DNA from 2 places in the Ureibacillus endophyticus genome. Region 2 is predicted to be linked to the other one. Evidence: a T-box and tRNA genes for the amino acid it is inferred to sense, from the RefSeq annotation. Region 2 holds a T-box; the other holds one or more tRNA genes.
What was found. A T-box is a leader RNA that pairs with one kind of tRNA and senses whether it is charged. The one in region 2 lies ahead of cysS (cysteine--tRNA ligase), so its partner is inferred to be a tRNA-Cys.
Positions count from the first base shown of each region.

Region 1: it has a tRNA-Cys gene. The T-box ahead of cysS (cysteine--tRNA ligase) is inferred to sense a tRNA for this amino acid. The anticodon was not compared.

Region 1 is NZ_JAMYWW010000001.1:2,953,572-2,958,571, forward strand. Features, by position in the region: gene NKR20_RS14635 (ISL3 family transposase) at 1-1,148, opposite strand, end outside; gene NKR20_RS14640 (ISL3 family transposase) at 1,429-2,637, opposite strand; tRNA gene NKR20_RS14645 (tRNA-Leu) at 2,819-2,900, opposite strand; tRNA gene NKR20_RS14650 (tRNA-Cys) at 2,950-3,023, opposite strand; tRNA gene NKR20_RS14655 (tRNA-Gly) at 3,034-3,108, opposite strand; tRNA gene NKR20_RS14660 (tRNA-Gln) at 3,113-3,187, opposite strand; tRNA gene NKR20_RS14665 (tRNA-His) at 3,218-3,293, opposite strand; tRNA gene NKR20_RS14670 (tRNA-His) at 3,338-3,413, opposite strand; tRNA gene NKR20_RS14675 (tRNA-Trp) at 3,439-3,512, opposite strand; tRNA gene NKR20_RS14680 (tRNA-Tyr) at 3,521-3,604, opposite strand; tRNA gene NKR20_RS14685 (tRNA-Thr) at 3,611-3,686, opposite strand; tRNA gene NKR20_RS14690 (tRNA-Phe) at 3,710-3,782, opposite strand; tRNA gene NKR20_RS14695 (tRNA-Asp) at 3,789-3,864, opposite strand; tRNA gene NKR20_RS14700 (tRNA-Met) at 3,866-3,942, opposite strand; tRNA gene NKR20_RS14705 (tRNA-Val) at 3,966-4,041, opposite strand; tRNA gene NKR20_RS14710 (tRNA-Glu) at 4,062-4,136, opposite strand; tRNA gene NKR20_RS14715 (tRNA-Ser) at 4,158-4,249, opposite strand; tRNA gene NKR20_RS14720 (tRNA-Asn) at 4,257-4,331, opposite strand; rRNA gene NKR20_RS14725 (23S ribosomal RNA) at 4,509-5,000, opposite strand, start outside.
Region 2 is NZ_JAMYWW010000001.1:3,562,252-3,567,251, reverse strand. Features, by position in the region: gene ispD (2-C-methyl-D-erythritol 4-phosphate cytidylyltransferase) at 1-257, shown strand, start outside; gene NKR20_RS17700 (SDR family NAD(P)-dependent oxidoreductase) at 317-1,063, opposite strand; gene ispF (2-C-methyl-D-erythritol 2,4-cyclodiphosphate synthase) at 1,253-1,729, shown strand; gene gltX (glutamate--tRNA ligase) at 1,865-3,325, shown strand; T-box leader at 3,402-3,622, shown strand; gene cysS (cysteine--tRNA ligase) at 3,694-5,000, shown strand, end outside.

The sequences.
Region 1 (5,000 bases), 610 kb from region 2:
TGCTTAAAACTTCTAAAACCATAAGCATTTCGTTTCATTACCTTCGATTTATTATTAATGCCTTCTAGAAATCCATTTGAATACCTAAAACTAAAGCTATTCAAGATCTCTACTTGCCAATTCTTAAAAGTTTGAATCGCTTTTATGAATGCTGGAATCTTTGCTTCTTCTACCTTACGGTAAAAAGCTTCTAATCTCTTTTTAACTTCTGTTATATCATCAGTTGTTTTTGCCCAATCAAACCATTTACAATAGGCTTCCTTAAGTTCATAGGCTTTTCTCAATTCACTAGACATCCCTGTATAGCGTCTTAAATACCAGCGATTCTTCTCTGTTAACTTATCAAACCGTTTATATAAGACATGGCGCATTTTCTTACACTTTTTACGATCATAAGGATGCCATTCTTTCTGCACTTTACGACGTACTTCATCTAGTGCCCAATAAATATAACGAGAAAAATGGAATCGATCTGCTACGATAATGGGGCGATTTAATGCTTTTCTAACAGCTGCCTTAAAACTTGGATTCATATCCATTACCACTACTTCTACAGCTGCTCCATATTTCATTAAATAATCCTTAATCGTTTCTTTGCGTCGATTTGGTAAAATATCAATCGGTTCGTGTGTTTCAGCGTTCGCAATAATTAGTTGATAGGTCCCTGCATCGGTATCTCCCTTATATTCATCGATTGCAATACATTTCGGTAAATGTACTCCCTCTTTTAACTGTTCTTTTACAACATTTTTAAAGCGACGAATTACAGTTGAACTAGATGTTCCAAGGACTTCTGCAGTTTCCTTAAATGTCTTTGCTTTTACTGAACGAATTCCAACAACTTGGTTCCATTCTTTTGAGTAACGTTGATATTTATCCACGAAAGGGGATTTTTCTGAGAAGCGTTTTCCACATTCGCATACATAACGACGGCGTTTATAAAAAAGGATAGTTAATCTTTCAAACCATTTTAAATGCTTAATTTTTTGAACTCGATAATCATGAATTTTAGAGGTCATTCTCTTACAAACTGGACATTGATGTTCTTTCTTCGGAAGCGACACGTATAAAGCCACACGGTCTCCAATCTCCTCCATCTTATGAATTGTTACATCTTTTAATCCTGGTATATTCATGTTAAAATTCATATTGCACGTATCACCTTTCATAACTTGTTTCTCGTCAATTCAAGTATATCGAAATCGGTGGTTACGTGCTTTTTTATTGTCAAAAATTGTAGTAAAACCCCAACAAATATTATAGAACCATTTTATCAATCATTTTTATTAAAAAAAGAGGTCCTTTGTCAATTGTTGGGGTAAGAAATGAGAGGACAAGAAAACTTGGATATTTGATATACTATTCTGCCATCCATTTCTTCTGAAGCGTAGCGAAGAAGGAATGGATGGCAGAACGCGCGCGTTCATCCTACCCAACATACAACTCTATTTTTTTATATAGGTGACCTAATAGTATTTTCGCTTTAAAGTGCTCATATTTTCGGAATCCATAAGCATTTCGTTTGAGCACTTTTGATTTATTGTTAATTCCTTCTAAAAAGCCATTGGAATATCCAAATACAAAACTGTTTAATATTTCATTCTGCCAGTTTTTTAGTGTTTGTATACTTTTTAAAAAGCTTGGAATGCCTACTTCTTCTACCTTTCGGTAAAATGCTTCTAATCCACTTTTGACCTCCTGTATATTTTCTCTCCTTTTGGATTCTGTAAACCACTGTTTAAATGCTTCTTTTAATTCATAAGCCTGCTTTAACTCTGATGATAAAGCTAGATATCGATTTAAATACCAACGTTCTTCCTCTGATAGATTGTCGGAATTCTTATGTAAAACAAATCGCATTTTCTTCGATTTCTTACGATCATAGGCATGCATTTCTTTTTGAACTTTTCTTCGGACTTCATCTAAAGCCCAATGGATATAACGACAATAATGGAATCGGTCCGCCACAATGATTGGTTTTCCCAATGCTTGTTGAACCGCTGCTTTAAAACTTCCATTCATATCCATGACAACGATTTCCACTTCTTGACCATATTTTTGCAAATAAGTTTTGATCGTTTGAAGTCTGCGATTAGGCAAAACATCGATTGGTTCATGTGTTTCCGCATTCGCTATAATTAATTGATATTTTCCTGCATCCGTATCTCCCTTGTATTCATCAATGGCAATTGCTTTTGGTAATTGAACACCCTTTGGTAATACTGCTTTTGCTTGTTTTTTAAATCTTCTTATGATGGTTGAAATAGATGTACCGAGAATCATTGCCGCATCTTTAAATGTTTTCGATTTCGCGGATTGAATCGTCATCGCTTGATTCGCTTCTCTTGAATAACGTTGATATCGCTCGACAAATGAAGCCTTTTCTGCAAAACGCTTTCCACATTGACAGCGGTAACGACGACATTTATACATCAACTTAGTTAAACGTCCCCAAAAGGAAAGGTGGCCGATTTTTCGCATTCGATAATCATGTATTTTCTTTGTTTTTTCACCACACGCTGGACAAATATGTTCTTTTATAGGCATGGAAATATAGACTAGTACACGATTTTCTTGTTCAACCATTTCTTCAATATTTACACCTTTTAATCCTGGTAGTTCCATGTTAAAATTCATAATGCACAACTCACCTTTTTCTGCTTGTTTCTAGTCAACTCAAGTATAGAAAAATAGGTGATGTTGTGCATTTTGTTTTTCATAAATTGTAGGCAAACCCCAACAATTAATATAGAACCAAAAAGAGTTCTAACTCAGTATTGAGCTAGAACTCTTGTCAGTTTAATGTTTAATTTAAAGATACCGGTGGTCGGGGTCGAACCGACACTCCAGAAGGAACACGATTTTGAGTCGTGCGCGTCTGCCAATTCCGCCACACCGGCAAAGTCAAATAATAAAAAAAACATCGGATAAACCGATTAATAAATAAAATGGAGGCGGCTACCGGATTCGAACCGGTGGTAAGGGTGTTGCAGACCCGTGCCTTACCACTTGGCTAAGCCGCCATTATAATATTGGAGCGGAAGACGGGGTTCGAACCCGCGACCCCCACCTTGGCAAGGTGGTGTTCTACCGCTGAACTACTTCCGCAAAATGGCTGGGGTACCAGGATTCGAACCTGGGCATGACGGAATCAAAATCCGTTGCCTTACCGCTTGGCTATACCCCAAAAATTTGATGAAGTTTTCATTAGTTTTAATGGGGCGACTGATGGGAATCGAACCCACGAATGCCGGAACCACAATCCGGTGCGTTAACCACTTCGCCACAATCGCCATAATTTTATATATTATTTCAACTAATTATTTTTGAGGATATATGGGGCGACTGATGGGAATCGAACCCACGAATGTCGGAACCACAATCCGATGCGTTAACCACTTCGCCACAATCGCCATTACTTTAGTTGAAATTGGTTATTGGCAGGGGCAGTAGGAATCGAACCCACACCAAAGGTTTTGGAGACCTCTATTCTACCGTTGAACTATGCCCCTATTTTAAATGGTGGAGGGGGACGGATTCGAACCGCCGAACCCGAAGGAGCGGATTTACAGTCCGCCGCGTTTAGCCACTTCGCTACCCCTCCATAGTATGGTGCCGGCGATAGGAGTCGAACCCACGACCTACTGATTACAAGTCAGTTGCTCTACCAACTGAGCTACACCGGCATTTAAATAATTTTTAATAAAGATGGGTCGAGACGGAATCGAACCGCCGACACTTTGAGCTTCAGTCAAATGCTCTACCAACTGAGCTATCGACCCATTTTATGGCGGTCCCGACCGGGATCGAACCGGCGATCTCCTGCGTGACAGGCAGGCATGTTAACCGCTACACCACGGGACCTTGGTTGCGGGGACAGGATTTGAACCTGTGACCTTCGGGTTATGAGCCCGACGAGCTACCGAACTGCTCCACCCCGCGATAATACTATTTTGTTTAAAATATGGTGGAGGATGACGGGCTCGAACCGCCGACCCCCTGCTTGTAAGGCAGGTGCTCTCCCAGCTGAGCTAATCCTCCATGCTGGCTATTTTATAAAATGGTGACCCGTACGGGATTCGAACCCGTGTTACCGCCGTGAAAGGGCGGTGTCTTAACCACTTGACCAACGGGCCAGATTATCTGGCTGTCTAAGATGGCGGAGAGTAAGGGATTTGAACCCTTGAGACAGTGTTACCCGCCTACACGATTTCCAATCGTGCTCCTTCGGCCTCTCGGACAACTCTCCAAGAAGATGGCTCCGAAGGTAGGACTCGAACCTACGACCAACCGGTTAACAGCCGGTTGCTCTACCACTGAGCTACTTCGGAATAATTGTATTTTAATTTATAATCTTCTTGCAAACAGCATTTAAACTATTATCGAAAGACAAGTATTATTATATCATAATCCACAAATATATCAAGTACTTTTTATACTTTTTTCGGATTAATTTACTTATTCTCTCAAAACTGGATAAAGACATTGACTAACGACCATTCAAGTTAGTGGTTAAGTCCTCGATCGATTAGTATTCGTCAGCTCCATGTGTCGCCACACTTCCACCTCGAACCTATCTACCTCATCGTCTTTGAGGGATCTTACTTACTTACGTAATGGGAAATCTCATCTTGAGGGGGGCTTCATGCTTAGATGCTTTCAGCACTTATCCCGTCCATACATAGCTACCCAGCGATGCCTTTGGCAAGACAACTGGTACACCAGCGGTATGTCCATCCCGGTCCTCTCGTACTAAGGACAGCTCCTCTCAAATTTCCTACGCCCACGACGGATAGGGACCGAACTGTCTCACGACGTTCTGAACCCAGCTCGCGTACCGCTTTAATGGGCGAACAGCCCAACCCTTGGGACCGACTACAGCCCCAGGATGCGATGAGCCGACATCGAGGTGCCAAACCTCCCCGTCGATGTGGACTCTTGGGGGAGATAAGCCTGTTATCCCCGGGGTAGCTTTTATCCGTTGAGCGATGGCCCTTCCA
Region 2 (5,000 bases):
TCATCGTTGAAACGGTGGACCGCGAAAGTTTATGGATGATTCAAACACCACAAGCATTTCGATATGACTTACTAGCAGAAGCAGAGGATGTAGCTGAAAAAGTTGGTTTTCTAGGTACAGATGAAGCTATGCTAGTTGAGCGACTTGGTTATCCCGTTCATATCGTAGAAGCAAGCTATGATAATTTAAAAATGACAACTAAAGAAGATTTAGTGTTGGGCGAAGCAATACTCAAAAAGCGCGGCATTAATAGTTAATGTTTTTAATTATTTCATTTAAAACACCCGAGTGGCAATGTTTGCCCTCGGGTGTTCTTTTATATTGCAGTATATCCACCATCTACTAATAGGTTGCAACCTGTTACAAATTCATTTTCACATAAGAAGACAATTGCATGAGCAATTTCTTCTGGTTGACCAAGACGACCAACAGGATGGCGAGCAACTAATCCATCATAGAAATCACCTAAAGCTTCTTTGTTCACCATACCAGATTCTACATAACCAGGGCATACGGAATTGATTCGTATTCCTCTACCGGAATATTCTGCAGCTAATGATTTAGTCATAAGGTTTGCAGCCCCTTTTGAAGCGTTGTATGCAAATGCACCAGCTTCACCTACTGTTCCTAAAATTGAAGCTACGTTAACAATTGCACCACCATTACCGGCTTTCAAAAATTCTTGGATTGCATATTTACTGCCGTAGAAAATACTATCTTGGTTAACTTTAATGACACGTTGATAATCTTCATAGTCTAGTTCATGTGTAGAGGCTAATGCACCAATACCTGCATTGTTCACAATGATATCTACCTTGCCATAAGTATCAACAGCAAATTGAACCAGTGCTTGTACAGCAGATTCCTCTGCAACATTTGCTTCGAAAAATGTTACGTCTCCACCGTTTTCACGAATGGAAGCGACATGTTGCTTACCTGCTTCTGTATTAATATCTGAAAGAACCACTTTTGCACCCTTTGCTACAAATGCTTTTACAGTTGCTAATCCAATACCTGAAGATCCACCAGTAACGATAGCAACTTTATCTTTTAATTCGAACATTTATTCTCCCCCTGATATGTAATAATTTACCACAATTAATTACATACGATTTAAATAACGTAAATTCCTGCTTACAATCAAACATAATTGGAAATATGTTAATATATGTAGAGTAAAATTAAGTTAAATTATATGTAAAGGACGGTGAATGCTGTTTGTGTCGTTGTAGACGATTACAACAGCTAGTATATGTTTCGAGTTGGACAAGGTTTTGACGTTCATGCATTTGCAGAAGGACGTCCTTTAATTTTAGGTGGCATTACTATTCCTCATGATCGTGGTCTCTTAGGGCACTCAGATGCTGACGTTTTATTACATACAGTAACTGATGCAGCACTTGGCGCAATTGGAGAAGGAGATATCGGTCACCATTTCCCAGATACAGACCCAGCGTTTAAGGATGCTGACAGTGCAAAATTATTGCAACACATTTGGAAAATTGTTGAGGAAAAGGGCTATGTTCTTGGAAATGTTGATTGTACGATTATGGCACAACGACCGAAATTAGCTCCTTACATTGAACCAATGCGTAATCGAATTGCAGAATTATTAAATGCAGAAGCATCTCAAGTGAATGTAAAAGCAACAACAACTGAAAAGCTTGGTTTTACTGGTCGTGAAGAAGGTATTGCTGCAATGGCAACAATCCTGTTAATTAAGAAATAAAAATAGACGGATAATTAGCTCTATTTGGTAAATAGTACACCAAGTCAGGAAACTAAGTATGCCAGCTTTTATTTCCATCAACAGAGTGGTAAAATTGACAAAGTGATTTTTTAACATATAGGAGGCACTTATATAATGACAAAAGAAGTTCGCGTTCGTTATGCGCCGTCACCAACAGGATTTTTACACATTGGTGGTGCTCGTACAGCGTTATTTAACTATTTATTTGCAAAACATCATAATGGGAAATTTATCGTACGTATTGAGGACACAGATATCGAGCGTAATGTTGAGGGCGGAGAAGCATCACAACTAGATAACTTACGTTGGTTAGGCATTACACCTGATGAGTCAATTGATATCGGTGGACCATACGCACCATATCGCCAAATGGAACGTCTAGACATTTATAAAAAACATGCAGAAGAGCTTCTAGAACGCGGCATTGCTTATAAATGTTTCTGTACATCTGAGGAATTAGAAGCTTCTCGTGAAGAGCAACGTGCACGTGGCGTTGCTGCACCTACTTATAACGGTAAATGTCGTCATTTAACTCCAGAAGAGGTAGCTGCTAAAGAAGCGGAAGGTATTCCTTACACAATTCGTATGCGTGTACCTGAAAACAAAACATATAATTTCACTGACCTTGTGCGCGGTGAAGTTACATTTGAATCAAAAGATATTGGAGATTGGGTACTTGTAAAAGCAAATGGTATCCCAACATATAACTATGCCGTAGTACTAGATGATCATTTCATGGATATTACACATGTTTTCCGTGGAGAAGAGCATTTGTCAAATACGCCTAAACAAATGATGATCTTTGATGCATTTGGTTGGGAATATCCACAATATGGTCATATGACATTAATCGTAAATGAAGATCATAAGAAATTATCAAAACGTGATGAATCAATTATTCAATTCGTTTCTCAATATAAAGATCTTGGGTATTTACCAGAAGCAATGTTTAACTTCTTTGCACTTTTAGGATGGTCTCCTGAAGGCGAGGAAGAGATCTTTACTAAAGAACAGTTCATTGAAATTTTTGATGAAAAGCGTCTTTCGAAGTCACCATCGATGTTCGATAAAAATAAACTAACATGGATGAATAACCAATACATCAAAAAACTTCCTCTTGAACAAGTTGTGGAATTATCTTTACCACATTTACAAAAAGCAGGTTTACTTCCAGCAGAATTAAACGAAGAGCAACAAGCATGGGCTACAGCGTTAATTGGTCTTTACCATAATCAAATGAGCTATGGTGCGGAAATTGTTGAGTTATCAAGTTTATTCTTCACAGAGGAAATTGTATATGATGAAGAAGCGAAAGAAGTATTAGCTGGCGAACAAATTCCTGAAGTTATGACGTCATTTAAAGCTCAACTTGAAGCCCTTGAATCATTTGATCCAGCATCTATTAAAGCTGCAATTAAAGCTGTTCAAAAAGAAACTGGACACAAAGGGAAAAATTTATTTATGCCAATACGTGTCGTAACAACTGGTCAAACTCATGGTCCAGAATTAGCAGATGCAATTGCATTAATTGGTAAAGAAAAAGCCATTGCTCGTATTGAGAAATACGTAAAATAAACGAATGTTATTAATTGACTTTTAAATAGCCTATTGTAAAATGAATTTAACTTTATTCGACTAGAGCGTAAATATTTTTAAAGCGTTGAGAAGGAGAAGTACGTAAAATATGTTTTATAGAGAGGGTCATCATTGGCTGAAAATGACCTAAACCTCTATTTTACGGAAATGCACCTTTCGAGTACTGTGCTGAAAATTTGAGTAGGCAAGTCGATTCGTCCTCGTTAACGGACTGCAAGCGGAAGGCATAACTTTGCTTTCAATCAGAGTGGAACCGCGCTTTAATGCGTCTCTGTCATTTCATAGTGGAATGATAGAGACGTTTTTTATTTAAATAATTTATGGAATCTCAAAAGGAGAGAGTAAGTATGGCGATTCAAATTTTTAACTCTTTAACACGACAAAAGGAGCAGTTTATCCCTCTTGAAGAAGGGAAAGTAAAAATGTATGTATGTGGTCCAACAGTATACAACTTTATTCATATTGGGAATGCTCGTCCTGTTATTGTGTATGATACAGTGCGCCGTTATTTTCAATATAAAGGTTACGATGTGAAATATGTTTCGAACTTCACTGATGTAGATGACAAAATTATTAAAGCTGCTAATGAACTTGGCGAAGAAGTTTTTGAATTAACAGAGCGCTTTATTCACGCTTATTTTGAAGATATCACAGCACTGGGCTGTAAAAAAGCAGATGTTCATCCTCGAGTTACAAATCATATGGATGATATCATTGAATTTATAAAAGTTTTAGTGGAAAAAGGATTTGCTTACGAATCACAAGGGGACGTATATTATCGTACACGTAAATTTGATGGTTACGGCAAACTTTCTCATCAATCAATTGATGATCTAAAGGTTGGAGCTCGTATTGAAGCTGGTGAGAAAAAAGAAGATCCACTTGATTTTGCGTTATGGAAAGCAGCAAAACCAGGCGAGATTAAATGGGAAAGTCCATGGGGTGAAGGTCGTCCAGGATGGCATATTGAATGTTCGGTTATGGCTAGAGAACATTTAGGTGACACAATTGATATTCATGCGGGTGGTCAAGATTTGACTTTCCCACACCATGAAAATGAAATTGCTCAATCAGAAGCGTATACAGGAAAAACTTTTGCGAAATATTGGATGCATAATGGATACATTAATATCGATAATGAAAAAATGTCAAAATCCCTTGGCAATTTCGTGTTAGTAAATGATATCCGTAAGCAAATTGATCCACAAGTGTTACGTTTCTTTATGTTATCAGTACATTACCGTCATCCAATCAACTTTGCACAAGACTTAGTAGAGGCTGCTCGTGCTGGTTTAGAAAGACTTCGTACAGCTTATTCAAATGTGGAATATCGTTTAAATGCTGCAACGAATCTTACTGACAATGGTGAATCATATTTAGCGAAAATAGAAGAGGTTAAGAAATCCTTTGAAGAAGCAATGGATGATGACTTCAATACAGCAAACGCAATTTCTTCTCTATTTGAATTAGCTAAACTTGCTAACACATATTTAAACGAAACTAATACAGAAGAACGTGTATTAAATGCGTTCCTACAAACGTTCAATCAACTTGGAGATGTTTTAGGTATTCAGTTTAAAGTGGAGGCAGAATTATTAGACGAGGAAATTGAAGCTTTGATTGAAGAGCGTAATCAAGCTCGTAAAAATCGTGA